3 regions of the Peribacillus sp. FSL R5-0717 genome follow, and region 1 is predicted to be linked to each of the others. Evidence: riboswitches for the same ligand, from Rfam matches in the RefSeq annotation. Region 1 holds a riboswitch; each other region holds the start of a gene.
The links. Region 1 has a riboswitch for S-adenosylmethionine ahead of NYE65_RS07305 (methionine ABC transporter ATP-binding protein). Riboswitches for the same ligand answer to the same signal wherever they lie in the genome.
Positions count from the first base shown of each region.

Region 2: another riboswitch for S-adenosylmethionine. It lies ahead of NYE65_RS23510 (Na+/H+ antiporter NhaC family protein); the one in region 1 lies ahead of NYE65_RS07305 (methionine ABC transporter ATP-binding protein).
Region 3: another riboswitch for S-adenosylmethionine. It lies ahead of NYE65_RS00895 (bifunctional homocysteine S-methyltransferase/methylenetetrahydrofolate reductase); the one in region 1 lies ahead of NYE65_RS07305 (methionine ABC transporter ATP-binding protein).

Region 1 covers NZ_JBBOOF010000001.1:1,500,748-1,503,892, reverse strand. The annotation lists gene NYE65_RS07315 (nuclear transport factor 2 family protein) at 497-865, shown strand; gene NYE65_RS07310 (GNAT family N-acetyltransferase) at 939-1,406, shown strand; SAM riboswitch class I at 1,548-1,659, shown strand; gene NYE65_RS07305 (methionine ABC transporter ATP-binding protein) at 2,001-3,017, shown strand; gene NYE65_RS07300 (methionine ABC transporter permease) at 3,039-3,145, shown strand, end outside.
Region 2 covers NZ_JBBOOF010000001.1:4,904,324-4,907,468, forward strand. The annotation lists gene NYE65_RS23500 (hypothetical protein) at 13-168, shown strand; gene NYE65_RS23505 (SOS response-associated peptidase) at 228-899, shown strand; SAM riboswitch class I at 1,235-1,342, shown strand; gene NYE65_RS23510 (Na+/H+ antiporter NhaC family protein) at 1,534-2,850, shown strand; gene NYE65_RS23515 (chromate transporter) at 3,006-3,145, opposite strand, start outside.
Region 3 covers NZ_JBBOOF010000001.1:192,969-196,113, reverse strand. The annotation lists gene ku (non-homologous end joining protein Ku) at 1-550, shown strand, start outside; gene NYE65_RS00900 (MOSC domain-containing protein) at 1,041-1,691, shown strand; SAM riboswitch class I at 1,803-1,901, shown strand; gene NYE65_RS00895 (bifunctional homocysteine S-methyltransferase/methylenetetrahydrofolate reductase) at 2,005-3,145, shown strand, end outside.

The DNA of each region.
Region 1 (3,145 bases):
TATGGGTTGCGGGAGTAACTATTTAGAGGTATCGAATGGCAGTAAAAAAGGAATGGCCGCTAGTATTGTGGAATAAATGTTCTTAACACTTAGAAAAATCCGTCGTGAGTCCAGTTTCTTAATAAGAAAATAGGTAGGGCAAAACGGTTAAAAAAGAAAGGCTCTTTTCGTAAAGATTGTTGTTTTTAAAACGAAACGATTTAAGGTTGATTGGAGCGGAAGTGCGAGACTCCTGCGGGAGCAGCGGGACAGGTGAGACCCCACAGGCGTTTACGCCGAGGAGGCTCACCGCCCGCCCCGCGGAAAGCGAGCATCTGGAGGGGAAATCAACCACTCTACATTACTTGGTAAATAGCAACAAAGTATGGAAAAACAGCCAAATAAAAAAAGAAAAAAATGCTGCTGACCGCAATTATAACCAAACCAACTGGATATAAAATCTTTGCCAGCATTGATCATGAACTTCACCAATAGTTGAAAAAGGAGGACAAGATGAATGGACAGGGAATCTTCATTATTAAAAGAGCATTTGTATAAGCTGGAGGAGAAATTGTTAAAATTTGAAGTTCGTACATCTCCAGAAGAGCTTTCATCATTATTGAAAGATGATTTCTTTGAGTTCGGCAGTTCGGGTAACATATGGTCAAAAAGCGATTTTATGGGGCAAGAGGGTGCCGGATCGGTGAACATGACCCTAAGTCAATTTGAGATGCATCCATTGTCTGATGATACCGTGTTAATTACATACCGGATTTTTGATGAAGATAAGCTGGAACATACCTTAAGAAGTTCAATCTGGAAATGTGCGAATGAAAGATGGCAGATGTTTTTTCATCAAGGCACAAAAACAAAAGGGCCCCTTTAAGACTTTTATTTATGAAAAAGAAAGTACTCCCTGCTTGAAAACTATTTCACTAAAATGATAGGGGTGGATGAAGTTGATCTTTCGTACCATTGATACGGACAAAGATAAAGATACTATCATTAAATTTCGGAAAGATTCCTTTGTTGTAAGTTTTGGAACTGAAGCTGGTTTTGGAGATGAACATGCCTATCTGCAACGAATGGAAGAATGGGTCCGCAAATTTCCGGATGGACAGGTGATCATTGAAAAGGACCAAGAACCGATTGGACAAATGGAACTTCAAATTCGGGAGTACGAAGGAACTGAAATTGGCTATGTGAATCTATTTTATCTTATTCCCGAATACCGCAGTAAAGGCCTTGGCAAGGAATTGGTCCGCTACGCAGAAAACTTTTTCAGGCAATTTAATGTATCCGAATATCAATTAAGGGTTTCTCCGGATAATCAAAGGGCGATTTCTTTATATACGAATTCAGGCATGGTGAAGATAAGGGAAGAAAATGAAAAATACCCTGTATGGAGAATGAGCAAATCATTATAAAAGTAGAAATATAAAATATATTAATATAATAAAAAAGTATCGATTCACTATACTATGAAACTATTTATAGCGATGAAAAATATGGTTGACTTTAGCGAAATTAGAATATATAGTGAAGGACATAATTAAATATAACGTTAATTCTTATCAAGAGATGTGGAGGGACTTGGCCCTATGATACCTCGGCAGCGGGTTTTTACTTTTGTAAAAATACTGTGCTAATTCCAACGGACGAAAGTTTGAAAGATAAGAAGGAGCTTTTCTTAGATAATTAATTTAAGAGTTTACTCTTTTTTATGTCTAAAAGAGGCCTCTTCTGTCTGATGACGGAAGAGGCCTCTTTTGTTTATTCAAAATGTATATGGTTATTTTGAGAATGGGTGCAATTACTCGTGAGTTTCGCGCAATAATCGTGAGTTTGGTGGATTTACTCGTGAATTTTGCAGACTTACTCGTGAGTTTGGTGCAGTTACTCGTGAATTTTGCAGTTTTACTCGTGAATTTCGAAAATGTAACCCTATTATTATGAAACGTTGCAAAGCTCTTCTCTCTGGATAAGGAATGCGTACAAATAAACAACAAGGGGGAGATTGGATGATTGAGTTTCAGGATGTTAAAAAGGTTTATCAAACAAAGAAACAGACTGTCGAGGCTTTGAAGGGCATTGACTTGACAGTGGAAAAGGGGGATATATTCGGGGTAGTCGGTTATAGCGGGGCCGGAAAGAGTACGTTGATCAGGTTGGTCAATTTGCTTGAACATCCTTCAGATGGTTCGGTAATTGTTGGTGGCAAGGATTTAACCAAATTAAGCCCGAAGGAATTACGGGCAGAAAAGAAAAAAATCGGGATGATCTTTCAGCATTTCAACTTACTAAACTCAAAGACTGTTTTTGATAATATTGCCATGCCGCTGGTATTATCGGGAACTCCAGCTAAGGAAATTCAAAAACGTGTAGGCGAGCTGTTGGAGTTCGTTGGCTTATCGAGCAAAGCAAAGAGTTATCCGGAACAATTATCCGGCGGGCAAAAGCAGCGGATCGGCATTGCGAGGGCATTGGCTACGAATCCATCGATCTTATTGTGTGATGAAGCTACGTCGGCATTGGATCCACAAACAACGAGTGCAGTTCTGCAGCTCTTAAAAAAAATTAATAAAGAATACAATATCACCATCCTGCTAATCACTCATGAGATGTCTGTCATTCGGGAAATTTGCAATAAGGTAGCGGTCATGGAGGGCGGCTGCGTCGTTGAACAAGGTTCGGTTTTCGAAGTTTTTGCCAAGCCGCAAACGGATATTGCAAAAAACTTCGTGAGAACGGTCATACATGACGAAATTCCACAAAGTTTCTTAAAAAGCATAGGGTCCCATATCCCGATTATTTGGAAAATTAATTTTATTGGAACTACTTCGGGTACTCCTTTACTATCAACCATCTCGAAGAAATATGATGTTCATTTAAGTGTCTTATCAGCCAATATTTCTGAAATCCAGGAAACTCCTTTCGGGAATTTGATCATCGAAGTGACAGGGAGCAAAAATGAGGTCGACAAGGCTTATCAATATATTAAAGATGAGGGGATTCTCGTCCAGGAGGTGCAAGTATAAATGGGTAATACGCTTTGGGGAATGGAAATAACGGCAGAGCAGCTGTCGACAGCTTTCGGTGACACACTTTATATGGTAGCCATCTCATTGATATTTTCCGGATTGATCGGGCTTCCGCTCGGTATCCT
Region 2 (3,145 bases), 3.4 Mb from region 1:
AGGAGGGATTCCATGAATGAATATAAAGTAACGGTGAGGAATGGCAGTACCTTAATTTTGTCGGAAATCATTAAAGCAGAAGATGAAAGAGAAGTCCTTGGCACTCTTTTGATTTCCAGCGAATTATTTAATCAACCATTTACTGATATCAGGATTTTAGAAAGCTGATTTGTGCCTGCCCATTCCATTTGATACACTGTAATAAATCTTAATACGGTGGCGATATTATGTGTGGACGTTTCACTCTTTTCACTGACATAGAAGAAATAAAAGAACGGTTTGATATTCAAGGGTCATTTGATGAGGAATACCAATTCAGCTACAATATTGCTCCCTCCCAATCCGTGCTCTCCGTCATTAATGACGGGGTAAGGAACCGGCTTGGATATCTTCGGTGGGGACTCATTCCTTTCTGGGGAAAAGACGAAAAAGCGGGCTACAAAATGATCAATGCCAGAGCGGAAACCATTGCTGAGAAAGCAAGCTTCAGGAATGCGTATAAGAAGAAGAGATGCTTGATAATCGCTGACTCTTTTTATGAATGGAAGAAGACACCAGAAAGAAAAATACCGATGCGGATAAAAATGAAGAATCATGCTCCATTTGGAATGGCCGGTCTCTGGGAATCCTGGAAATCTCCTGAGGGCATCAGCATCTATTCGTGCTCTGTTATAACAACTGTGCCAAATGAGCTAATGACCAGCATTCATGACCGCATGCCTGTCATTCTAAAACCAGAAGATGAAAAAGATTGGTTGAATCCTTCCATTAATGATCCTGCATATCTGCAACAGTATTTAAAATCATTCGATTCGGAACAGATGGAAGCATTTGAAGTATCGACTGATGTGAACTCGACTAAAAATAATTCACCTAACCTAATCCAACAAATTTGCTGAGAGGTCATTAGACCTCTCAGAATGTAGACAACTCGATGAAGATCGAGTCTGTCTACATTTTTTTTTTGGTTTTTACAATTTGACGTTGCCTCCAGGCACTCGCTTTTCCCCGAGGAGTCTCGCACACCTGCTCCAATCAACTTAGATCTCTTTATAAACAGTAAGGAGTGCATGTGAAACACTTTGAAAATTAACCCTTGCGAAAATAGACAAAATGCTGTACTGTTATATTTGCTTTTCAAAACGACTTTCGATGTCACGAACTCAGGCAAGTTTCCAGCGTGGTACTTTTCTGGCAGGCATCGTAATTTTTGATAAAATTATATAATGTAATCTTCTTATCAAGAGAGACGGAGGGACTGGCCCGAAGATGTCTCGGCAGCGGACTTAAATGGAGTGCTGTGCCAAATCCAGCAGGCTGATTTTTGCCTGAAAGATAAGGAGGGTGTTTTTTATAAATTAAAAGACCTCTTCTTGTTGTTAAATAGAAGGGGTCTTTTTTATGCCAGTTTTATTTGCTACAGCTCAATGACTGGAAAATCAGGTAGGTTCAAATTGGAGTTATTTGCGAAAACTGTTAATAGAATAAGAGCTGTGACACATGTCGCGGGAAAAATAAAAAGAGGTGTACATCATGAGTGCAAACAATAAAGGGAATCCATGGGCATTGATCCCATTTGTCGTATTTTTAATTTTATTTATTGGGTCTGGAATCATCACTAAAGATTTTTATTCATTTCCGGTGATTGTAGCGATTTCCATTGCATCGGCAGCTGCATTGGCGATGAATCGGAAAGAGACATTCAATCAAAAAGTTGATATCTTCTGTAAAGGTGCCGGTGACGCCAATATCATGTTAATGGTTATCATTTTCCTTTTGGCCGGCGCTTTTTCGGAAGTTGCCAATGGCATGGGGGCAGTTGAATCAACAGTGAATCTTGCCTTAGCTGTTTTTCCGCAAAACCTATTAATGGTAGGGATTTTCATCATCGCTTGTTTTATTTCTCTATCCATGGGGACAAGCATGGGCACGATTGTTGCCTTGGCACCTATCGGGGTAGGGATTAGTGAACAAACTGATATTTCACTTGCCCTTTCAATGGCGGCCGTTATTGGTGGTGCGATGTTTGGGGATAACCTTTCATTCATTTCAGATACGACAATCGCTGCTGTCCGAACTCAGGGAACGAAAATGAAAGATAAGTTTAAAGTGAATTTTTTCATCGTTTTACCTGCAGCCATCATCACATGTGCCATCCTAGGAATTTTAACGATGGGTGAACAAGCTGACATTTCCCAACAGTCTTATGATTGGGTGAAGATTCTTCCATATCTTTGCGTATTGGTCACTGCATTGGCAGGAGTCAATGTGTTCTTGGTCCTTTCCATCGGAATCGTATTTGCCGGAGTCATCGGCTTGGCTGATGGTAGTTATCAACCGTTGGGTGTCATTCAAAAAGTTGGAGAAGGAATGGCGGGAATGTATGAAATCTCCTTCCTTGCCATTTTAATTGCAGGTATGGTAGCTGTAATCAAACATAATGGTGGCATCGACTATTTACTCCACCTAGTGACCCGAAATAGCAAATCGAAAAAAGGAGCGGAATTCAGCATTGCGGGGCTTGTTGGTTTAACGAACCTTTCAACGGCAAATAACACGATTTCGATTATCATTGCCGGGCCACTTGCCAAAAATATTGCTGAAAAGTATGGGATTGATCCAAGGAAATCGGCGAGCGTCCTTGACATTTTTGCATGTTGTATCCAAGGGTTGATCCCATATGGAGCACAACTGCTTGTTGCAGCAGGAGTAGCAAAGATTTCTCCGTTAAGCATCTTGCCGTATTCATATTACCCAATCCTGATTGGACTTTGTGGCGTCATTGCCATCCTGATTGGTTTTCCACGGTTTCAGCCGGGAAATGATGAAATGAAGAAACGTACCTCTTAAAAAGAGAATACAATAATATTAAAACACCCTGAATCATTGGATTCTGGGTGTTTTCTGTATGGTAAATACATAAACATAATAAAGTTTTCTCACACTTTTCAATTTTTTTGCTTAATTCCGGTCCAAATTAATGATGGTTGTGTGTGAGACACCTGTCATGAATAGAGGACAACACCTACTAAACCGGAAAGAATAATTATATAGGCTGGATGCCAGCGTAATTTCATTAGGGCAAATAACGATAAACCAAAAACGATTAATAAGCTTATCGTATGCCATGAAACGTTCACGGCTA
Region 3 (3,145 bases), 1.3 Mb from region 1:
AATTGAAGAAATAGATCCCATTTATTTTAACCGGAGTTATTACATGTCCCCAAATGACGGGGGGATAAAAGCCTATTCCCTTTTGAGGCAGGCCCTCAAGGAATCGAATAAGGTGGGGTTGGCAAAAATCATCATTCGCTCCAAAGAACAAATGGCGGTAATCCGAGTCGTTGATAATACCTTGGTTATGGAAACGATTCATTATCCGGATGAAGTCCGCTCCACAGCGGATGTTCCGAATATCCCTGCCAATGATACCATTGTAAAAAAAGAAATCGATACTGCCGTATTATTGATAGATCAATTAACGACTACTTTCGATCCGACAAAGTACACCGATGACTATCGAACCGCGTTACTAGAATTGATTGAATCGAAGAAAACGGGACAGACGACGATTACAGCGAAAACAAAAGAACCAGTTTCCAACAATGTAACTGATTTAATGGAGGCATTACAAGCATCCATAGACCGTACAAAACATGATGAACCGGAAAAGAAAAAGACGACCCGGAAGAAAGCGGCACCGAAAAAAAAGAAACAAGCGTAAACAGGAAGCTGAGCGGAAGACGGATGATGTCGCTCGGCTTTCTGCTTGTTTTTGCAAGGAATCAGGCTTCTAATAAGATGAAAAGGTCTTGATAAAGAGGGGAGGAAAGTACAAATAGGTGAGTCGATCACGATGCGAGAAAGTGAATGGAATTACAGGGAATTAGTGGATATTAACGAAAGCAAAAAAAATTCGCTCCCTAAAGAGCGACAATGAGGAATTCAATCGTGAAAATCAACATATAGGCGAACGGTTGTAGTTTTCGACTATATATTGTGTTCATATTCTACCATATTTAATTCTGAAATAGCAACTAAATTACTGAAACTAACCTATGAATTTTTCTGGAAATCAATGATATTTAGCCCATTAACGCCGCATATGGCTTTTTCATTTCATATACATATAAAAAGGTACTGAATAAAATGGATTTTTAGTATAATTTATACATATAGAACGATATAAATTTAATATGAATGGAAGATGCAAAATGGAAAATGGAAAAATCGAATCACTACATGCGGGGAAGCCGAAACATGAAATTTTTTCGAATATCGATATCTTTTCAGCCATGGATAAACAAGCACAGGATAATTTGAAAGTGACTAAAGCTGGCATAATCGGTGATGGTGTCGGTAATGTAAAGTTCCATGGAGGTCCTGATCGGGCTTTGTGCTTTTACCCATTTGAGCATTATTCATTATGGAATGAAAAATTCTCTAAAAAGCTGGATATCCCTGCATTCGGTGAAAATTTAACTATAGCGGGGATGAAGGAAGAAACAACGTATATCGGCGATATTTATCAAATAGGCGATGTGATTGTTCAAATTAACCAAGGGAGGATACCTTGTTCGACCATTTCCCTCTTCAATCAAGAACCTAAGTTTTTGGAACACGTACTGAAAACGAGTTACACTGGTTATTTTGCAAGAGTACTTCAAGAAGGAACGATAAATAAACAAAACGAGATTGAGCTGATAGACCGTCTACAAGAAAAAATTTCTGTCCATTACGCAGCAGAGGTCATCCTTCATAAACGGGATGGGCTTGAAGGTGCTAAGGCTTTACTTACACTAGACTCGTTAGCGGAAGACTGGAAACAAAGGATCTTGAAGAGGGTTCAAGCAGCAAAGGATTGAATGATTTTTGCAAAAGTGAAAAAAATGTCGATCAGGTATTGAAATTGACAGACTATTAATGTAAATTAAATATAATCAAATTTTGAAATCTTATGAAAATTATATAAATGGATCTTATCGAGAGAGGTGGAGGGACTGGCCCGAAGAAACCTCAGCAACCAGCTTACGCAAAGGTGCTAAATCCAGCAAGCAGAGCTTGATAGATGAGGAGAATGTTTCAAAAACCTTCTTCTTTGAGAAGGTTTTTTTTCCTTTTCTCTCATACTCATAGAATACGACAAAAACAGGATTGTTTTTGAGAGAGGGTGTAATGATGAATTTTCGTAAAGAATTAAAAGAAAGAATGCTGGTTGGGGAAGGGGCAATGGGGACCTTGCTTTACTCTAATGGCATTGATCAATGTTATGAGGAATTAAACTGCACGAACCCAGATCAAATAGAGTCCATCCATCGAGCCTATCTGGAAGCTGGTGCAGATATCCTTCAATCGAATACATACGGAGCCAATTTCAATAAATTGAAGCGGTATGGACTTGAAGATGAAGTGAGCAGAATCAATCGCCAGGGAGTCATTCTTGCTAAAAAAGCGGCAAAAGGTAAGGCATACGTCTTCGGCACCATAGGGGCACAGCGGAGTATCAGGAAATCGGATTTAAGCATGGAAGAGATAAAACGGGGTTTTCGTGAACAGCTATACAGTCTGTTGATGGAAAATCCTGATGGGATTCTCCTGGAAACATTTTATGACCTGGAAGAACTGGAAACCGTCCTGCAAATCGTTAAAAATGAAACCGGACTGCCGATTATCGCAAATGTCTCGATGCATGAACTGGGTAATCTTCAAAATGGAATCCATTTAAATGAAGCCTTTCAAAAACTCGAGCAATTGGGTGCCGATGTGGTTGGTGTGAATTGCCGCCTTGGACCACATCATATGATTCGGGCCTTGGAAGAAGTGAGTTTGCCAAAGCAAGCATCGATTGCCATTTACCCTAACGCCAGCCTGCCTGATTATGTCGATGGGAGGCTCGTTTATAAAGCTGTCCCGGAATATTTTGGTTCTAGTGCCCTGGAACTTCGTGAGCAAGGCGCCGCGATCATAGGAGGGTGCTGTGGAACGACTCCACTGCATATTCAAGCTGTAAAGCATGCAATTGGAAGTTTGGCTCCCGTGAAAGAGAAATTTACGAAATCCCGTGAAATAGAAGTAATTGAGGTGAACGATAGGGAATTGGAACTTCCCCTTTACGAAAAGGCCAAAACGGAACGGACGATTCTTGTTGAGCTTGATCCACCGAAAAAGCTAGGGATAGAGAGTTTCATGACAGGTGCTGAGGTTTTGAAAAAAGCAGGGGTCGATTCCATTACATTAGCGGATAATTCACTTGCCTCACCAAGGATATCGAATGATGCACTGGCTAATTTACTGAAGAACCAATTGAATATTAATCCGA